One region of the Bradyrhizobium australafricanum genome, then DNA from elsewhere that is predicted to be linked to it. Evidence: riboswitches for the same ligand, from Rfam matches in the RefSeq annotation. Region 1 holds a riboswitch; each other region holds the start of a gene.
What was found. Region 1 has a riboswitch for cobalamin ahead of metE (5-methyltetrahydropteroyltriglutamate--homocysteine S-methyltransferase). Riboswitches for the same ligand answer to the same signal wherever they lie in the genome.
Positions count from the first base shown of each region.

Region 2: linked by a shared signal. The riboswitch ahead of J6525_RS36840 (ribonucleoside-diphosphate reductase subunit alpha) and the one ahead of metE (5-methyltetrahydropteroyltriglutamate--homocysteine S-methyltransferase) in region 1 are both predicted to bind cobalamin.
Region 3: linked by a shared signal. The riboswitch ahead of J6525_RS06465 (TonB-dependent receptor) and the one ahead of metE (5-methyltetrahydropteroyltriglutamate--homocysteine S-methyltransferase) in region 1 are both predicted to bind cobalamin.

Region 1 is NZ_JAGKJL010000026.1:36,796-40,069, forward strand. It holds gene J6525_RS23025 (nodulate formation efficiency C protein) at 1-52, opposite strand, end outside; cobalamin riboswitch at 1,382-1,581, shown strand; gene metE (5-methyltetrahydropteroyltriglutamate--homocysteine S-methyltransferase) at 1,684-3,274, shown strand, end outside.
Region 2 is NZ_JAGKJL010000062.1:29,971-33,244, forward strand. It holds gene J6525_RS36840 (ribonucleoside-diphosphate reductase subunit alpha) at 1-1,844, opposite strand, end outside; cobalamin riboswitch at 2,006-2,220, opposite strand; gene J6525_RS36845 (class I SAM-dependent methyltransferase) at 2,623-3,274, opposite strand, start outside.
Region 3 is NZ_JAGKJL010000005.1:3,646-6,919, reverse strand. It holds gene J6525_RS06465 (TonB-dependent receptor) at 1-1,942, opposite strand, end outside; cobalamin riboswitch at 2,052-2,249, opposite strand; gene J6525_RS06460 (FecCD family ABC transporter permease) at 2,362-3,274, shown strand, end outside.

The DNA of each region.
Region 1 (3,274 bases):
GGCAGATCAGCGATCGACCGAGACAGAACCAAAGCACGCGCGTTCCAGACATTCTCTTCATTGCTGCCGGCCCATCTGGTTCTCATCCACGCGTCAATTCCAAAGAGGACAATCTTCAACGTGATCTACGAGATCGCTAGAAGTTAGCGGCAACGTGACGCGAGCACCTGCTGATGTCCCGCGCAAGCAGGCGCTGTCCCTCGATGTCACGCGCCGCTAACTTCCTGGTCAGCCAAAGCTTCAACTTGCAATGCTGGACCTGCCCAGGAGGAGAAGCCTGGGTAAGCGAGGACTTGCATTCTTCGTGCCAGGCAATAACAGGCAGTTCGCACCAGATTTGTGCCGCCTTTGTCGCCTTCCCGACCTGCGCACCTTATTTATGTTGCCATTAGCCTATTCGCAGCGACTTTCTTGGCTCATTCCTGTCACGCTACTGGATGTTCGAGCAGCGCAGTTTTGAAGGCCTCGCTGCCAGAAGCCAGACGACAATTGGGTGCAGGTTTGCCGCCATCGAACCGTGTGGTCCAGGGTCGTTGCCGCTGCTGCGGAGGTGCATCAGCCGGTTGTGCTTGGCGCTTTATGGCCAACAACGAGGCGAAGCCGCCCATCAGCGGCGAGCGATTAGGAATCGGCGCTAAGGAAATTCAAAAGTCAGGCAGGCGATGGGACGACGGCATTCGCCGCTCGCGTGACGGCACACTCGTGACCGGCGTCTATCTGCTCCGTCGCCGCAGTCAACATTGGAGGAGCTGCGCTTCCATGCAGTCGTACCGACCGGGCAAGAAGGCAAGGCTAGCTTCGACTTGAACTGCTCAACACTTTCGAGAGCATCTGTCTGACGGCCGGGTTCATAAATGGCCTTGCTATCCAGCCGAACAGGCCGACCGTAAAGACGGCAGCAGCAAAGACGCCGAGGGCACTCCAAACAGCCATTTTCATTGCGAGCTACTCTTTTCGTTGGTGATTCACTATGCTTGCTTTGCGCAGTATCGTCAAAAACATCCGCGTGGCGCCTACCAGGATTGGTCGTAGATCAACATGCTCGCTGAGTACGCTGCCGGATTTAGCGTATAGCGCGCCTATTCACACTGGTTGTTGGTGGAGAAAGGGGGACGTAGCGAAGGGTGCTCGATGAATGTTCGAAAGCTGGATCGCGTGAAGAGCGTCCTGTCTCGGCACCGTGACCTTCATCGCCCAGGCCGCATTCGTCTCTTCCATGATCTGACACGCGGTCCGACGCCAACGCGCCTCGCAGACGGTCACCCCGATATCTGTGATTGGAGAGTGCCTTCAACGTCGCGATCAAGAGTGGCCGTGCATCGTCAACACGTAGGAGAGTCGCAGCATCAATTTGAGAGGTTGACGGCGGAGTTGTCTTGCCGATAATCCAAGTCGTCGAGGTTCTCCGGTTCCTGTTTGATCCGGAGCTAAGAGGGAAGCCGGTGATGCCGGCGCTGCCCCCGCAACTGTGAGCGGCGAGCCGCTGTCCAACAGAGTCACTGAAGCCTGCGCGGCTTCGGGAAGGCCGGACAGTGGCGATGACCCGCGAGCCAGGAGACCTGCCCCGACAATATGTTCGTCCACGGGCGGGGTGTCCCGGTGGTGCGCCAAGCAGCCGTCGCTCGCGCGACGTCTCCTGCCTGCGTCCGCCATGGCCTTTGCCCCCAACATGGGGTTAACGCTATGTCTCTTCTCTCACTTCCGGTTGCCACGCTCGGAACGCCGCGCATTGGTCCAAGACGCGAGCTTAAACTCGCGCTCGAAAGCTATTGGGCCGGAAGAATCAGCGAACAGCAATTGCTCGAGGACGCAGCCGGCCTACGTGCGGCGAACTGGGCGCGCCAGAAATCCCTCGGTGTCACCATCATTCCGTCGAACGATTTCTCGCTATACGATCAGGTGCTCGACACCAGTGTCATGGTCGGCGCCATCCCGGAAGTCTATGCCTCGAAAGCCGAGCCTGCTTCTCTCAAGACGTATTTCGCCATGGCACGCGGTTCACAAAGCGGCAGTCAGGATGCGAGTTGCGGTCACGGACCTCGCGGCTATGGCGCACCCGCGCAGGAGATGACCAAGTGGTTCGATACCAACTACCACTACATGGTTCCGGAATTTCATCGGGGGCAGACTTTCAGACTCTCCTCTCGCAAGCCTATCGAGGAGTATGAGGAAGCCAAGGCCCTTGGCTTTCAGACGCGCCCTGTCCTGATCGGTCCGGCGACTTTCTTGAAGTTAGGCAAGAGTGCTGATCCCGCGTTCCAGCCACTGTCACTCCTGGATGACCTGATACCGATCTATATCGAGGTTCTGCAGGAATTGGCCAAACGCGGAGCAAAATGGGTTCAATTTGACGAGCCCTGCATGGTCCTTGATCTGGATGAGGGGTTAAAAAATTCTTTGCTGCATGCCTATGACCGGCTCGCCAAGGAAGGGCCGGCCATCAAGATCATGGTTGCCAGCTATTTCGGCCACCTTGGCGACAATCTTCACACCGCCTTGCGCCTACCTATTGCCGGCCTGCATGTCGATCTGGTTCGGGCGCCGGAGTTATTGGATCAGATCATTGCTGCCGGGCGAAGTGAACTCGTCATGTCACTCGGCGTGATAGACGGTCGCAATGTGTGGCGGACGAATTTGTCGGCGCTGCGCCAGCGGCTCGATCCCGCCATTGCGAAGCTCGGCAAGGATCGCGTACAGATCGCCCCATCCTGTTCGCTGCTTCACGTGCCGGTCGATGTTGAACTCGAAACGGAGCTTGCTTCCGATGTCAAGAGCTGGCTCGCGTTCTCGGTTCAGAAGATTCGCGAGCTTGCGACCTTGGCACGGGCACTCGCAGGCGATCAGAATGTCGCCGACGCTCTTGCGGAATCGGAGCGCGTTACCACCCGCCGCGAAACTTCCCCGAAGATCCGTGACGCCAATGTCGCCGTCCGGATCAGTGCGATCAATCAGGCCATGCGACGGCGCGCCAGCCCATTTGCCAGTCGTGCCGAGATCCAACGCAAGCGCTTCAAACTGCCGGCGTTTCCGACCACGACGATCGGATCGTTTCCGCAGACCGCAGAGGTGCGGACTGCCCGCGCGGCGCACGCGAGAGGCTCGATGAGCGACGGGCAATACGACAAGTTTCTCAAGGAAGAGACTGCGCGTGCTGTCCGTTGGCAGGAGGACATTGGCCTGGACGTGCTCGTGCACGGCGAGTTTGAGCGCAATGACATGGTGCAGTACTTCGGCGAGCAACTCGCCGGCTTCGCATTTACCAAAAACGGCTGGG
Region 2 (3,274 bases), on a different contig from region 1:
GGTTGCGGCGGCGCAGTCTTGTCGCCATCGGCGATGGCGCCGGCGAACGCCGCGCGCGAAATAGATTTTGAACGGCAGTAGTAGAGGCTCTTCACCCCCCGCTTCCATGCCGTCCAGTGCAGCATGTGAAGATCCCATTTATCGACGTCAGCTGGCAGATAGAGGTTGACCGACTGGCTCTGGCAGATGAACGCGGCGCGGTCGGCGGCAAGTTCGACGATCCAGCGCTGGTCGATCTCGAAGGCGGTGCGAAAGACCGCTTTCTCGATTTCCGAGAGGATGTCGAGATGGGCGACCGAACCCTCGTGGGCGATGATCGACTGCCAGATCGCCGAAGTATTGGCGTCCTTGGCGGCCAGCAGTTTGGCGAGATGCCGATTACGCACCGAGATGGCGCCGGACAAGGTCTTATGGGTGTAGATGTTGGCCGGGATCGGTTCTACGCAAGCGCTGGTGCCGCCGCAGATAATGCTTATCGAGGCGGTCGGCGCGATCGCGATCTTATGGCTGAAGCGGGCCATCACGCCTCGTTCCAGGGCATCCGGGCACGGCCCCCGCTCGCGCGCGAGCGTCACGGATGCCGCATCAGCATCGCGACGAATTTTCCAGAACATGTTCAGATTGAACGACTTGGCCACGACGCTTTCCATCGGAATGCTCTTGGCCTGCAGGAACGAGTGGAAGCCCATGACGCCAAGGCCGACGGAACGCTCACGCAAGGCGGCGTAGCGGGCACGCTTCATGACGCCCGGCGCCACCGTGATGAAGTGGGTCAGCACGTTGTCGAGGAAGCGCATGACGTCCTCGATGAAGCCAGGCTCCTCGTTCCACTGGTCCCAGGTCTCGAGGTTGAGCGACGACAGGCAGCACACCGCGGTACGCTCCTCGTCGCGATGATCGATGCCGGTCGGCAGGGTAATTTCGCTGCACAGGTTGGACGTTGAGACCTTGAGGCCGAGCTCGCGCTGGTGCTTGGGGAGCGCGCGGTTCACCGTGTCGATGAACAAGAGATAAGGCTCCCCCGTCTGCAGCCGGTTCTCCAGGATGCGTTGCCACAGCTGGCGGGCGTCGATTTCGCGGATAACGTCCTTGGTCTTCGGACTGCGCAGAGCGAACGCAGTGCCGGCGCCTACGGCACGCATGAACTCATCGGTGACGTTGATGCCGTGATGCAGGTTGAGACTCTTGCGGTTGAAGTCGCCGGACGCCTTGCGGATCTCGAGGAACTCCTCGATCTCGGGATGGTGGATATCGAGATAGACCGCAGCCGAGCCGCGCCGCAACGAGCCCTGGCTGATCGCCAACGTCAGGCCGTCCATGACGTGGATGAACGGGATGATGCCTGAGGTAACGCCGCCCTTCACCTGCTCGCCGATCGAGCGAACATTGCCCCAGTAGGTGCCGATGCCGCCACCGTTAGAGGCAAGCCATACGTTCTCGTTCCAGGTGCCCACGATGCCTTCGAGCGAGTCCGACACCGAGTTAAGGAAGCAGGAAATCGGCAGGCCGCGCGTCGTGCCGCCGTTGGAGAGCACCGGTGTGGCTGGCATGAACCACAGCCGAGACATCCCATCGTAGAGACGTTGGGCATGCGCAACATCATCCGCGAAGGCGCAAGACACCCGCGCGAACATGTCCTGGATCATTTCGCCGGCGAGCAGATAACGGTCGCTCAGCGTCAGCTTGCCGAACGGCGTCAACAGGTCGTCGCGCGTCCGATCGAGCTTGAGATCGGCCGGCTTTGGCGATGGCGCAAGGGGGTACGGCAGCGGGGCCGGCGACGGCGGCGGCACAAGACACAACTCAGGCGCGCTGGGCTCTGCCTGCAATGGCTGCGACCTCACGCGCGCCGGCTCCTCAATGAGATGACCATGCTGATCGAAATCGTAAGACGGCGACATCGGCAACCCCGCGATGTTAGGCGGGGGAACCGCGCGGATGACTTGCGAGGAAACCGGTCAAACGTCTCCGGCTGCAAGCGACCCAACGGGGCACCCCGCCCGAGGACTTTCGTTCAGTCGCGGCAGGTCTCCTGGCTCGCGGGTCGCCGCGGCTGTCGGCCTTCCCGGCGCTGTGCTGCGCCAGTGACCATGATGACAACCGCTCACCGCTTACAGTTGCGGGGGCAGCCCCGGAGTAGCCGTTCGGCGCACCGGGTTCCCTCTTAGCTTCCGACCCACAAAATGTTGGGGCCAGAAGACCGTGACTGACTAGACATAGGCACTACTCGCCGGGATTCGTCAACTGGAGAGGTCCAGATTAAAACGCAAAAACATACCGAAGCCCGGACGACTTTGTCGCCGCTGTCGGCTTCTGCTGCAGGTGATTGGATATGCCGTTGGGCTGCATTACCGGTTTCCGTCAAGCCTGCGCAACGGTCGAGGAAATTCCTGGCTCGCACGTCGCATTGATGGAATCTAAGAAACGGCGCGTCAGTAGAGGAGCAATTCGGCCAGACGCTTGATTTGAATCGCAGCGCTCCTGCTCGCCGCGACAAATGGCATCTGGACGAATTCGTTATCCACTCGCGGGCGAACAACATCGGCTCTGGCGCGCCGTCGACCGGAATGGCCTCGCATCCAGCCCCGAACAGACTCGCGCTGCACAGTGGTCCCACGCCTGTCACGGCTCCAGCGCGACCTGCAAGCCCTCCTTACTTTCAACATGAACGTAACGGGGTCCGATCGGCCGTCCCCTGCCGCTGGCGACAGTGACAATGTCTTCCAGAGGCGTGGCGCGCGCATCCGCCTCGGGGCGAGACAAGATCAGATCGGCGTGAAACAGCCCTTCCGATTCGAGGCCGGTGGCATCCACGCCAAGGGCCGCCAAGCTGGCCAAACAGCTCTCAAATTCTTCAGGATCGCGAAAGCGACGCTGGATAAACGTTGCGCCGGCAAGACGTTCTGTCACAAGACCACGGTTTGCGAACGTCGCGGCGAGCGATTCAAATGGGAACATTCGTAGCACGAAGGAGATGATCCATGGTTGCTTCTCTGCCGCATCGAGAATCTCGCTGAACGTCTTCTCGGTAACGTAGCCGATGCATCCGGTCGACATGATAACATCCACGGAGCGGAGAATGCGCGCGCTGTCCATCGATAGCGCCTCCTTTTCAAGGTCAGCGACAATGCCCTGCTCTAAAAGGCCAACACTCTTCGCATAGCTGACCGCCCGGGCCGACACATCGAGGCCGATAAAGCGTGCCAACCCGACATCAGGCCAGGCTGCATAGAAACTGCGATCGAGACTCACCAATGTCTCAGAGCTGATCGCT
Region 3 (3,274 bases), on a different contig from region 1:
CGGCCCAGATGCCTTCGCGGAACACCGCGCGGGTGATCGCCATGCCGCCGCGCAGGGTGACGCTGTCGCTGACCTTGAGCGCCGCGCTGGTCTCCGAGCCGTAGCGGCGGGTGGGGTCGAGGTTGGTGTTGAAGAACAGCACCGGGTTGAAATGGATCTCGTTCTCGAGATCCATCAGATAGACGCTGGACTGGACCTGGAAGCGGTTGGTCCTGACGCGAAAGCCGCCCTCGACATCCTGCGAGGTCTGGGTCTTGAGCTGGAAATTCTGCGGGATCGGGGCGAACGTCAGCGGGTCGAATGACGGACCCGACGCGACACGTTCGTCGACATCAGGCGTGCGGAATGCGCGTGCCGCGCGGCCGAACACCGAGAAAGTGTCGGTCAGGCGATGCTCGATGCCGACATGCAGCGCGTATTGCGTCTCGTTGCTGTCGAGCGGTGCCGCCTGGGTGTCGAATGCGAATGGCGCATTCGGGTCGTGGCGATCGCGCGCCGAGATGCTGGTGTTCTGGACGCGCGCGCCGTAGGAGAAGTCGGTCGTTGGCAACAGGCCCAGCGTATGTTGCCAATAGCCGGCCACGCTCTGCTGCTCGATATTGTAGATGTGGAACGGGTCGACGCCCTGATAGGCGCCGCGCGCCTCGCGGAATGTCGAATCGTAATAGTCGATGCCGGTCAGGATCGTCGATGGCATGCCCAGCATCACATTCTTGACGCTGAGCCGCGGCGTCAGCGACCAGGTCTGCAGCGCGGCATCATTGTAGGTCGAGGCGAAGCTGATGGTCGGCACCGTGCCGAAGAAGCCGCTCTGCGTCTCGCGCTGCCGCCAGCCGCCGTCGACGATGAGGTCGACGCCGTTCATCAGCGTCCTGGTGAAGCCGGCGGTGACGCTGGCGGTCTGCTGGTTGGCATAGTCGAAGGGCGTCGCGGCGCCGCGGCGATCGGTGAGCAGCTCATTCACGCCGATCGACGGATCGACCAGCCGTCCGCCGGGCAAACCGAGCTTCTGGTCGCTGCCGGTGACGGTCAGGAAGGCGATGAGATCCGGCGTCGTGTAGTTGATGTTGCCGGCAGCGTTGCGCTGGTCGAGCGCATTGTTGACGCGGTAGCCGTCCGACTTGATGCCGTTGCCGTAGAACGAGGTGGACCACGGGCCGGAATTCAGTGCCGCGGAGACCGCGGCCATGCGGGTGTTGAACGCGCCAACTCCGGCCTCGGCCCGCATCGTCGTCGGCGGGCCGCCGACGCCGGTCTTGGTGATGATGTTGACGACGCCGCCCACCGCGTTGTCGCCGTAGAGCACCGCGCCGCTGTTGCCGCGCGTGATCTCGATGCGCTCGATCGAATCGAGCGGAATCGTGGTGAGGTCGAAGCCGGCCTTGTCGACGTCGTTGAGGCGGCGGCCGTTGAGCAGGAAGAGGGTATTGTCGGTCGCGAACGCGCCGAAGCCGCGCAGGTCGACCGACGTCTTGGCGCCGTTCGGTCCGCCATAGGGCGTTTGCAGCTGCACGCCCGGCACCTGCGCGAGGATCTCGGGCAACGACTGCACCGGCGAATGCGCGATGTCGTCGGCGGTGATCACGGCCGAGGAGGTGCCGACAATGCCGGCGAACTGACGGCCGCCGGTGCCGCCCGTTCCGGTGGCCACACCGGTCCCTGTCGTGCCCGATCCGGCTCCGCTGCCTGTATTGTTGCCTTGCGAGGTGCCCGGCGCCGGGCGTCGCGGCGCCGGCGCTTCGTCAGCGGCCGGCCTGGCGCGCGTGACGTTCTGGTCGCCCGGCTTGGTGACTTCGATCGCCGGCAGCTGATCGGGAGCGGGTGCCTGCTGCGCCAGCGCTGCGGAGACAAGGAATGCCGGCGCGATCATCGTCGCCGGCGCGATCATCGTCGACGCGAGCAGAAGCGCGCGGCGCCGCCGATGGAAAGGGAAGGAGAACATAAGCAAGGCCTCGGCAACGTCAGTGGCACGTCACCGCGAACCAGTCTCACCATCGTGCTCACAGCATCAGGTGAAGCTCATGCCTGTACTCCCCGACCGGCAGCATCGCGTGTGACCACGGCTGACGGCAGGTCTCCTGGCTCGCGGGTCGTTACCCTTCGTCGCCTTCCCAGGACCGAGATTCCCAGTGGCCTGTGACGAAGGATTCACCGCATACAGTTGCGGGGGCAGCCGCGGCGTTGGGGAAGTTTCCCCGTACCGCATTCCCTTTTCATCTCATGAAAGAACCGTCATGTTCATCTAGGGTTCGGCCGGGTAGCAAAGTCAATCCGGCGGAAGTCGGGCAATGGCCGTGCGGCCACGGTTTTTGTCGAGTGTCGCTTGTCTGCCACGACGATCGCTGTAAGAGCATGGATCCGATGAGCGTGCAGGATTTTGCCTTGGCGGCCGAGGTCGCGGCGCGGCGCCGGTGGGGCGCCACCGCGGCGCTGCTCGCGCTCGTGGTCCTGCTGTGCGTGCTCTCGCTCGGCATCGGGCCGGTGCGGCTGTCGCCGCTCGCGGTGATCGAGGCGCTGTTCGGCGGCGGCAGCGATGTGGCGCAGGTGATCGTGCGCGAGATCCGCCTGCCGCGCACCATCCTGGCATTTGCGATCGGCGGCATTCTCGGGCTGTCCGGTGCGGCGCTGCAAGGGCTGCTGCGCAATCCGCTGGCCTCGCCGTCGCTGTTCGGCGCGCCGCAATCGGCGGCGTTCGGCGCGGTGCTGGTGATCGCGCTGGGCCTCGCCGATGTGCGCTCCTACGCGCTGCCGGCGGTGGCGATCATCGCCGCGTTCGGCTCGGTGTTCGCGCTGCTTGCGATCGCCGGCCGCAATGCCGGGCTGTTGATCCTGATCCTCGCGGGGCTCGCGATCTCGAGCTTTGCGGGGGCGGCGACCGCGCTGGTGATGAACCTCTCCAGCAATCCGTTCGTGGTGCTGGAGATCGCGTTCTGGCTGCTCGGCTCGCTGGAGGACCGCAGCTTCCAGCACGTGGCGCTGGCGCTGCCCTTCATCGTCGCGGGCGCCGCCATCCTGCTCAGCCAGGCGAGCGCCTTCCGCGCGCTGACGCTTGGCGAGGAGGCGGCGCAGAGCCTCGGCGTCGACGTCGGGCGGTTGCGGCTCTTCGTGATCACGGGCGTGGCGCTTGGCGTCGGCGGCGCGGTCGCAGTCACCGGCACGATCGGTTTCATCGGCCTCGTCGCGCCGCATCTGATGCGTCCCGTGATCGGTCACGATCCGGCGCGGCTCTTGGTGCCGAGCGCGCTCACCGGCTCGGCGCTGCTGCTCGCCGCCG